2 regions of the Halalkalibacter sp. HAAS-P013 genome follow, and region 2 is predicted to be linked to the other one. Evidence: a T-box and tRNA genes for the amino acid it is inferred to sense, from the RefSeq annotation. Region 2 holds a T-box; the other holds one or more tRNA genes.
The links. The T-box of region 2 lies ahead of pheS (phenylalanine--tRNA ligase subunit alpha). A T-box ahead of a tRNA ligase gene usually reads a tRNA of that ligase, here a tRNA-Phe.

Region 1 (4,423 bases), on a different contig from region 2:
TAACATATGTAAGTACCCTGCGTTGATAGGAACGACTGGTAATCCAGCTATTTTCACACAAAATCACTTACAAAAAAACGCCCCTCAAAAAGAGGAACGTCTCTTACTTAACGATTTAGAAAATCCATTGGATTTTTTAATTGACCATTTTGATAGACTTCAAAGTGTAAATGGATTCCAGTGGAGTTCCCTGTTTGCCCCATCACACCAATTTTTTGTCCTTTAGAAACTGTTTGTCCAACGCTCACATCAATTGAAGCTAAATGAGCATACAACGTTTCCATTCCATTATTGTGGTTGATTCGAACAAGATTCCCATAACCACCTTGAGTCCCAGCAAATGTAACTGTACCGTTATCACTAGCTAATATATTGTAATTGCTAGGTCTTGCAATATCAATTCCACGATGGAACCTGCCCCAGCGATTTCCTTGATAACTTGAAATATAGCCACCAACTGCAGGCCAACCCAGTGTTCCTGACCCACGCGACGGAATCACTTTTGTTCCTTTTGTAACTACTTTCTTCACAGGCTCTTTTGTAACTTCCTCAGAAAGAACACTTCTCTTTGTTAGGCTGCCGTTTTCTTCTGTTACTTCATATTCAATCACTTGCACACCGGCTTGACCTTCTTGCGTTACTATTTGGTCGCCTTTAAACATCGAGTCATCCTCTCGCACTTCTGTCTCAAAAGGAATCTCTTCTTCTTTTTTTGTTACATAAGTTGATAGAACTTTGACAACTGGTTTATAAGCTTGTACTTTCATCTCATCACCAACACGTATGACACTATCTCTATCTAACTCTGAATTTAGCTCTAGAAGCTCTGAAGTAGTAAGGTTATGATCACTTGCTATCGTACCTAGTACGTCGCCCTCTTTAACGGTATATGGCTGCTCTTCTAATACACCTTTGTTAAACTTTTTAATAGCGTCTTTAACAGAAACAACTTCCTCTGGAAAAACCAATACTTCTTCCTCAGTAATTTCCTCTGTAAGAGTCACACTCGTAATTTGCTTTTCACCAACATCTAATTGACCATCTTCTTTTTCGGCATCTAAAAATTGCTCATATTTTTCTTCATCCACATATTGTGTAATAAGCAATTGTAATACTTCTTCCGCTTCTTCAAGGCTCGCTACATAGACAATTGGCTTTTCATTTATGACTAAGGCAACAGCCTCTGCTTGAACGATTGATTCATCTTCTAGTTTCGTTAACACTTCTTCATCTTCGTCTTCTTTGTTAAAAACGAACTCTGGAATCACTCGAACATTTTCCCCTACAGACAGCGATAAATCAGGGAATTTTTCTTCATGCTTCTCTTCTAACTCATTCATATATTCATAGATTGGATCATCGTTTTCGATAACCCCGAGATGTTGATCATCGACATACACATGATAGATGGTAAGAACAGATCGTTCATCTGCTTCAATCTGACTTGTAAAAGCAAAAGAAACCAGTATAGTTAATAAAAAAGCTAGAATTGTTTGAATGTATTTCTTTCGGGGTAATTCAATTTGTAGTTGTTCTTGTTTGCTTTGATTTTCCTGAACTAACATTTTCTCCTCCTACTTAAAAACAAAACCTCTATGTAATAGAATGATATTTTTTGACAAGATTCGGCAACCTTTTTAATTCTAGCATATTCTAATAACAAAGGAACAAAAAAATCGGCCTAAAAACAGATTGTAATACTGTTGTCATATTTTTGGTTATTTTAGGGAATTTAGTCACAAAACAAAATAAAATCCGCATGGAAAATTCCACACGGATTAAAGTGCCGGCCAGAGGACTTGAACCCCCAACCTACTGATTACAAGTCAGTTGCTCTACCAATTGAGCTAGGCCGGCAAAAACAAAATGGTGGCTCAGGACGGAATCGAACCGCCGACACATGGATTTTCAGTCCATTGCTCTACCGACTGAGCTACTGAGCCACAAAAAATATATGAAATTAAATGGCGGTCCGGACGGGACTCGAACCCGCGACCTCCTGCGTGACAGGCAGGCATTCTAACCAACTGAACTACCGGACCAATTTTTTTTTGTAAATGGTGACCCGTACGGGATTCGAACCCGTGTTACCGCCGTGAAAGGGCGGTGTCTTAACCGCTTGACCAACGGGCCACTTTATTTAAAAAGTGGTGAGCCATGAAGGACTCGAACCTTCGACCCTCTGATTAAAAGTCAGATGCTCTACCAACTGAGCTAATGGCTCTTGCTGTTTTACTTCTTTGTCGCTTGTCTTTTCTCTCAGCGACAAGATTTATAATACCATAGCATTTTTCTTAGTGCAAGTGTTTTTCTAAAAAAATTCAAAGTGTTTTTTTGTCGGATTTTCTTACTATACATTTCGACAAAATGGAAGGGTGCAGTTATCATTTGCACCCTTAATTTGATTAGGAAACCATCCTTTTATCTTAGCCAGTGCGTACATGCTTTGCGATGGCTCCACTCGCCGTGCGCCTTTTAGGAGAAACCCGTTCCTAAAAGGCTTAAAACATTACGGCGGCTCCGCTCATCGCTTCGATTTTAAGAAAAAGGGGAAACCCACCCTTTTTCTTAAAATCTAGGCAAATACCCCACGTACGAGGTTTGTTTGGTTGCGGTCTGGGCCTACTGAGAAGACCGTTAAAGGAATACCTGTTAGCTGTGATACACGCTCAATATAGTGACGTGCATTAGCTGGAAGTTCGCTTAGTGTTTTCACGCCAGTAATATCTTCTTCCCAACCAGGAAGCTCTTCGTATACAGGCTCACACTCTGCAAGAACTTTTAAGCTCGCAGGAAACTCTTCCATTACTTCTCCACGGTATTTATAAGATGTACAAATTTTTAATGTTTTAATACCTGTTAACACATCAATCGAGTTTAGTGATAAATCTGTAATCCCACTTACACGACGAGCATGACGAACAACGACGCTATCAAACCAACCAACACGACGCGGGCGACCAGTTGTTGTTCCGTACTCATTTCCAACTTCACGAATTGTGTCGCCAATTTCATCATGTAATTCTGTTGGGAATGGGCCGTCACCTACACGTGTTGTATATGCTTTTGATACACCCACAACGTGATTAATTTTTGAAGGACCTACCCCAGAACCAATTGTTACTCCACCAGCAATTGGGTTTGAAGATGTAACAAATGGGTATGTACCCTGGTCAATATCAAGCATTACCCCTTGAGCACCTTCAAATAAAACACGACGTCCTTCGTCTAAAGCATCGTTTAGGACAACAGATGTATCACATACATACTGAGCAATTTGCTGACCATACTCGAAGTATTCATCAAGGATCTCTTCTTTTGTGAACCCGCCTACTTCATAATACTTTTCAAAAAGACGATTTTTCTCTTGAAGGTTGCGCTCTAATTTTTCTTCAAACACTTCTTTATCCAATAAATCAGCAATTCGAATTCCAATACGAGCAGCTTTGTCCATATAAGCTGGACCGATTCCTTTTTTCGTTGTACCAATTTTATTAGCACCTTTACGCTCTTCCTCAACAATGTCTAGCTTAAGGTGATATGGAAGAATAACGTGAGCACGGTTACTAATGCGAAGATTGCTTGTATCTACATTACGCTCATGTAAATAAGCCAATTCCTCAACAAGTGCTTTTGGATCAATAACCATACCGTTACCAATCACACAAGCTTTATCTTTATAGAAAATCCCAGATGGAATTAAATGAAGTTTGTATTTCGTCCCGCCGAAAACGATCGTATGTCCTGCGTTATTACCACCTTGGTAACGAGCAACCACTTCCGCTTTCTCTGAAAGATAATCAGTAATCTTTCCTTTTCCTTCATCGCCCCATTGTGTACCTACAACAACAACTGATGACATGTGATGCACCTCCACCTTCACTACTGTATCTACATAATTATTTTAACTATTTCCAAAGCCACTGATAAGTATACCAACTTGGAAAACGTGCGTCAATGCAAAACACGAACGTTCAAAATTAGTTTTTATTTTTTTGTTCGTTTTAGTTATTCAATTTCAAAAAGGAAGTATGTCTTATAGCTTTTTATCTGCTACTTCCCTTTATTTTCGTCCTAGAGAAGTTTTTTAGCCCCATCCATCATTACTAAAAAAGAGTGTCAATCTAATTAGTGACACTCTTTTTCGATTTAGAACAAACAGGGAAGTTCGCCCTGTTTGTCTTTTAACAGTGCGAACATGCTTGCGATGGCTTCTCTCGCCGTGCGCCTTTTAGGAGAAACCCACTCCTAAAAGGCTTAAAACATTACGGCGGTTCCGCTCATCGCTTCGATTTAGAACAAACAGGGAAGTTCGCCCTGTTTGTTCTAAATCTTTTACGCTCCTGGTGGCATATTACTCTCATCATGACGTCGTTCTAAGTTAACGAACTTATTATATTCCTTTACAAAGGCAAGCTCTACT
Region 2 (4,423 bases):
TGCCCCACCCATGACACCAGCAATGGCAACAGGCTCTTTGCCATTTGTTATGACAAGATGATCATTCGTAAGCGTCCGCTCTTGATCATCTAGTGTGACAATTTTTTCTCCGTCATAAGCACGACGAACAAGAACTTCTTTGGAGCCAAAGCGGTCATAATCAAATGCATGTAACGGTTGACCGTATTCAAGTAACACATAGTTTGTTACATCAACGACATTACTAATTGGACGGATTCCTGCTGCCATCAGACGATTTTGTAACCACAGTGGTGATGTGCCTACTTTCACGTCTTTAATCATAATCGCACCGTAATAAGGATTATCTTCTGTTGCTTCCACCTCTACATTAATGTAGTCAGAAGCAGATTCATCATTTGTTATAACTTCAATATTAGGAAGTGTCACTTCTCGTTCATATAGAGCTCCCACTTCATAAGCTACACCTAACATATTTAAGCAATCTGAACGATTTGGTGTGAGGTCTAATTCTAATACTTCATCATCCAAGTTAAGTGCGGCAAGAGCGTCACTACCAACTTCAACTTGATCTTGGAAAACATAAATCCCTTCAGAGAATTCCTTTTGGACAAGTTTCCCTTCAATCCCTAGCTCTTGTAAGGAGCAAATCATTCCTTGTGACACTTCTCCGCGTAGTTTTGCTTTTTTAATTTTAAAGTTACCAGGAAGAACTGCTCCTACCTTTGCAACTGCGACATGCTGTCCGGCTGCAACATTCTTTGCTCCACAGACAATTTGTACGAGTTCATCTTCACCAATGTCAACTTGACAAACATTCAATTTATCTGCGTTCGGATGTTGTTCACATTCTTTCACATATCCAACAACTACTCCTGAAATTCCTTTATTTAACTGATGAACAAAATCAATTTCAATCCCGCCACGTGTCATCTTTTCTGCAATCTCACTCGCCGAAAGGTCTTTCACATCAATATAATCTTGTAACCATTTATAAGAAACTAACATATTTTTTCCTCCTTACACCCGTTTGAACTGCGCTAGAAAACGTACATCATTTGTATAAAAATGACGAATGTCATCAATATCATATTTAAGCATTGCTAATCGCTCAACACCCATACCAAAGGCAAATCCACTGTATTTCGTTGAATCAAATCCACTCATTTCCAATACTCGTGGATGAACCATTCCCGCTCCTAACACTTCAATCCAACCAGATTGCTTACATACACGACAGCCTTTTCCACCGCACATTCCACAAGAAACATCTACCTCTACAGAAGGCTCTGTAAATGGGAAGAAACTTGGACGTAAACGGATTTCTTTATCTTCCCCGAAGAATGACTTGGCAAATTGTTCTAATACCCCTTTTAAATCACTCATGCGGACATTCTCATCAACAAACAAACCTTCTATTTGCATAAATTGATGTGAATGAGTTGCATCATCATCATCACGACGGAATACTTTTCCTGGACAAATGACTTTTACTGGGCCTTTTCCTTTATGTAATTCCATCGTTCTCGCTTGAACAGGAGACGTATGTGTTCTCAGTAACAATTCCTCTGTGAAATAAAAGGAATCCTGCATGTCTCGTGCTGGATGGTCTTTTGGTAAGTTCAACGCTTCGAAATTATAGTAATCGACTTCAACTTCCGGACCTTCTGCGACTGAGAAACCAAGTCCTAAAAATGCCTCTTCCACTTCTTCAACTACTTGAGTCAACGGGTGTGTAGAACCACCTTGAACTGGACGTCCAGGTAATGTCACATCAATACTTTCACTTGCAAGTTGCCGTTCAATAGCTGCCGTTTCTAATTCCTTTTCTTTTCTTTCAACTTGTTCTTTGATAGCATCTCGTACATCATTAGCCATCTGGCCAATGACCGGACGCTCTTCTGCTGAGAGTTTCCCCATTCCACGTAAGACCTCTGTGATTGGACCTTTTTTTCCTAAATATGCCACTCTCACATCCTGCAATGCTTTTACATCTTCAGCAACATCTACCTTTGCTAACGCCTCATCACGCAAGGCTTCTAAACGTTCACGCATCATTTTTCCTCCTTCAAAATAACCATTCTCCTTAAAAGGGTAACCTCTAAAAAATATTGGCCAAAATAAAAAGCCTTCGCTCCCGCAAAAGGGACGAAGACTCGTGGTACCACCCTTATTAATGAAGAGGGAATCCCCCTCATTATCTTCATTGCTCTAACGGTCGAAACCGGGATCACCTTCACAAGTTGTACTTGTGGTCCAGTGCCTGCTCCAGAGTGAATTCAGTTTTCCCTTCCATAAAAATGCTTTCAGTCTAAGGCATTTTCTCCCTGAATGGTGGTTAAAAACGTACTACTCTCTTTCTTAGCATTTAAAAATATATTGATTTATTTATTATAGTGAATATAATTTCTTCATGCAACCATCTTTGCCATTATCCCTTTAAATAATACAGCAAGATGCCTGCAGCTACTGAAACATTTAAAGACTCTGCTTGACCATGAATCGGAATATAGATGTTTTGGTCTGTTTTTTCTAATAAAGGTTGGGCAACACCCTCTCCCTCGTTTCCCATAATGAGCGCAAAGTGAGGTTGAGGTTCTATAGCAGAATATGAGCTTGCCTCATTTAATGCTGTCCCAAAAACCGGAATTGATGATTCTTTAAATGCATCAATCCATTTTTCTAAATTTCCTTTGATGACAGGAAGATGAAAAATTGAGCCTTGAGTGGCACGTATCACTTTGCTATTAAAAAGATCCACACTTCCTTCTCCAAGAATCACTCCCGTCAATCCAGCAGCATCAGCTGTTCGGATCATCGTGCCAAGGTTTCCAGGATCTTGAATTCGATCTAACAATAAGTATTGTCCCTTTAATTTGTCCACGTTAGGTTCAGTGGGAATGACACAAACAGCAGCAATCCCTTGGGGCGTTTCTGTCTCCGATAGTTCTTTCATTATTTGGTCGCCTACGATGATTACGTCCTGATCTTGTATCGATAACGATGAAGGAAGAACTGCCTCCTCTGTCATTAATATGTATTCTACAGCCATGTCAGCTTTAATAGCTTCCTCGACGAGGTGATATCCTTCGACGAGAAAACGGCCTGCTGTCTCTCTTCCTTTTTTCGTATGTAGCTTCTTCCAGCGTTTTACATGGTCATTTTTTACTGAATCAATTCGCTTCATTCTCTACTCCTTTTACAACTTCTTTCTCATTTCATCCATCATACCCATTTTTTTCGTCATAATCCAGTCCACTCTGTACATACTACAAATAGATTTAATACTATTTACTTAAAGGAGTGCTGAAATATGAGCTTTAATTTACGTGGTGCGATTATGGCAAACATCCAAGGAAATTCAAATGAAGAAGTAGAAGCAGTCATTGTTGACGCTGTTCAACGGGGCGAAGAAAAAATGCTTCCAGGTTTAGGTGTGATGATGGAAGTATTCTGGAAAAATGCAAGCGAGCAACAAAAAGACGAAGTTTGTCAACAAATTAGCCAAGGATTGCAGTAAGATCAGAACAAAATGGTGCTCAAGCTTGCTTTGAGCACCATTTTGTTGTTTTAATCAAACGTTTGTTTAAATGTCGATCAAAGGTCAAAAAACGGACCTTATGAGAACGTTATTTTCTCGACTGTATCTTTATCAAGCTTTTTAATAACCTCAACGATCAACTTCACTGCATTTTCGTAGTCATCACGATGTAAGATGGCAGCATGTGTGTGTATATAACGGGTTGCTACTGTAATGGATAAAGCTGGAACACCATTTGCTGTTAAGTGAATCGCTCCTGAATCGGTACCACCGCCAGCCATTACGTCGAATTGATATGGGATATTGTGCTCATCTGCTGTATCTGTCACAAAGTCACGTAAGCCTTTGTGAGAAATCATCGATGCATCATACAAGACGATTTGAGGGCCATCTCCCATCTTCGCTAACGCTTCTTTTTCTGTTACTCCTGGTGTATCTCCAGCTATCCCTACATCCACACCAAAACCAATATCAGGTTGGATTAAGTGTGCTGATGTACGAGCACCACGAAGGCCAACTTCTTCTTGTACGGTACCTACACCATACACAGTATTCGGATGGTTCTCTCCTTGTAGACCACGGAGGACATCAATTGCAATAGCACACCCAATACGGTTATCCCATGCTTTAGCCATTAATAGCTTTTCATTTTTCATGACAGTAAATTCGCAAACCGGAACGACTGAATCACCAGGTCGTACTCCAAATTCCAACGCTTCCTCTTTGCTTGTTGCACCGATATCAATAAACATATCTTTTTTATCAACTGGTTTCTTTCTTGCTTCAGGAGCTAGAATATGAGGAGGTTTTGAGCCAATTACTCCTGGGACATTTCCTTTATTTGTCATAATTGTAACACGTTGAGCTAGCATAACTTGTTCCCACCAGCCACCGACTGTTTGA

Region 1: it has a tRNA-Phe gene. The T-box ahead of pheS (phenylalanine--tRNA ligase subunit alpha) is inferred to sense a tRNA for this amino acid. The anticodon was not compared.

Annotation. Positions count from the first base shown of each region.
Region 1 is NZ_JBWQTU010000007.1:90,838-95,260, forward strand. It holds gene AC1FXP_RS11655 (peptidoglycan DD-metalloendopeptidase family protein) at 108-1,565, opposite strand; tRNA gene AC1FXP_RS11660 (tRNA-Thr) at 1,785-1,857, opposite strand; tRNA gene AC1FXP_RS11665 (tRNA-Phe) at 1,868-1,943, opposite strand; tRNA gene AC1FXP_RS11670 (tRNA-Asp) at 1,966-2,042, opposite strand; tRNA gene AC1FXP_RS11675 (tRNA-Glu) at 2,059-2,133, opposite strand; tRNA gene AC1FXP_RS11680 (tRNA-Lys) at 2,149-2,224, opposite strand; gene AC1FXP_RS11685 (adenylosuccinate synthase) at 2,576-3,862, opposite strand; gene dnaB (replicative DNA helicase) at 4,336-4,423, opposite strand, start outside.
Region 2 is NZ_JBWQTU010000005.1:156,784-161,206, reverse strand. It holds gene pheT (phenylalanine--tRNA ligase subunit beta) at 1-987, opposite strand, end outside; gene pheS (phenylalanine--tRNA ligase subunit alpha) at 1,000-2,034, opposite strand; T-box leader at 2,121-2,351, opposite strand; gene AC1FXP_RS09105 (TrmH family RNA methyltransferase) at 2,411-3,166, opposite strand; gene sspI (small acid-soluble spore protein SspI) at 3,293-3,499, shown strand; gene AC1FXP_RS09095 (M42 family metallopeptidase) at 3,598-4,423, opposite strand, start outside.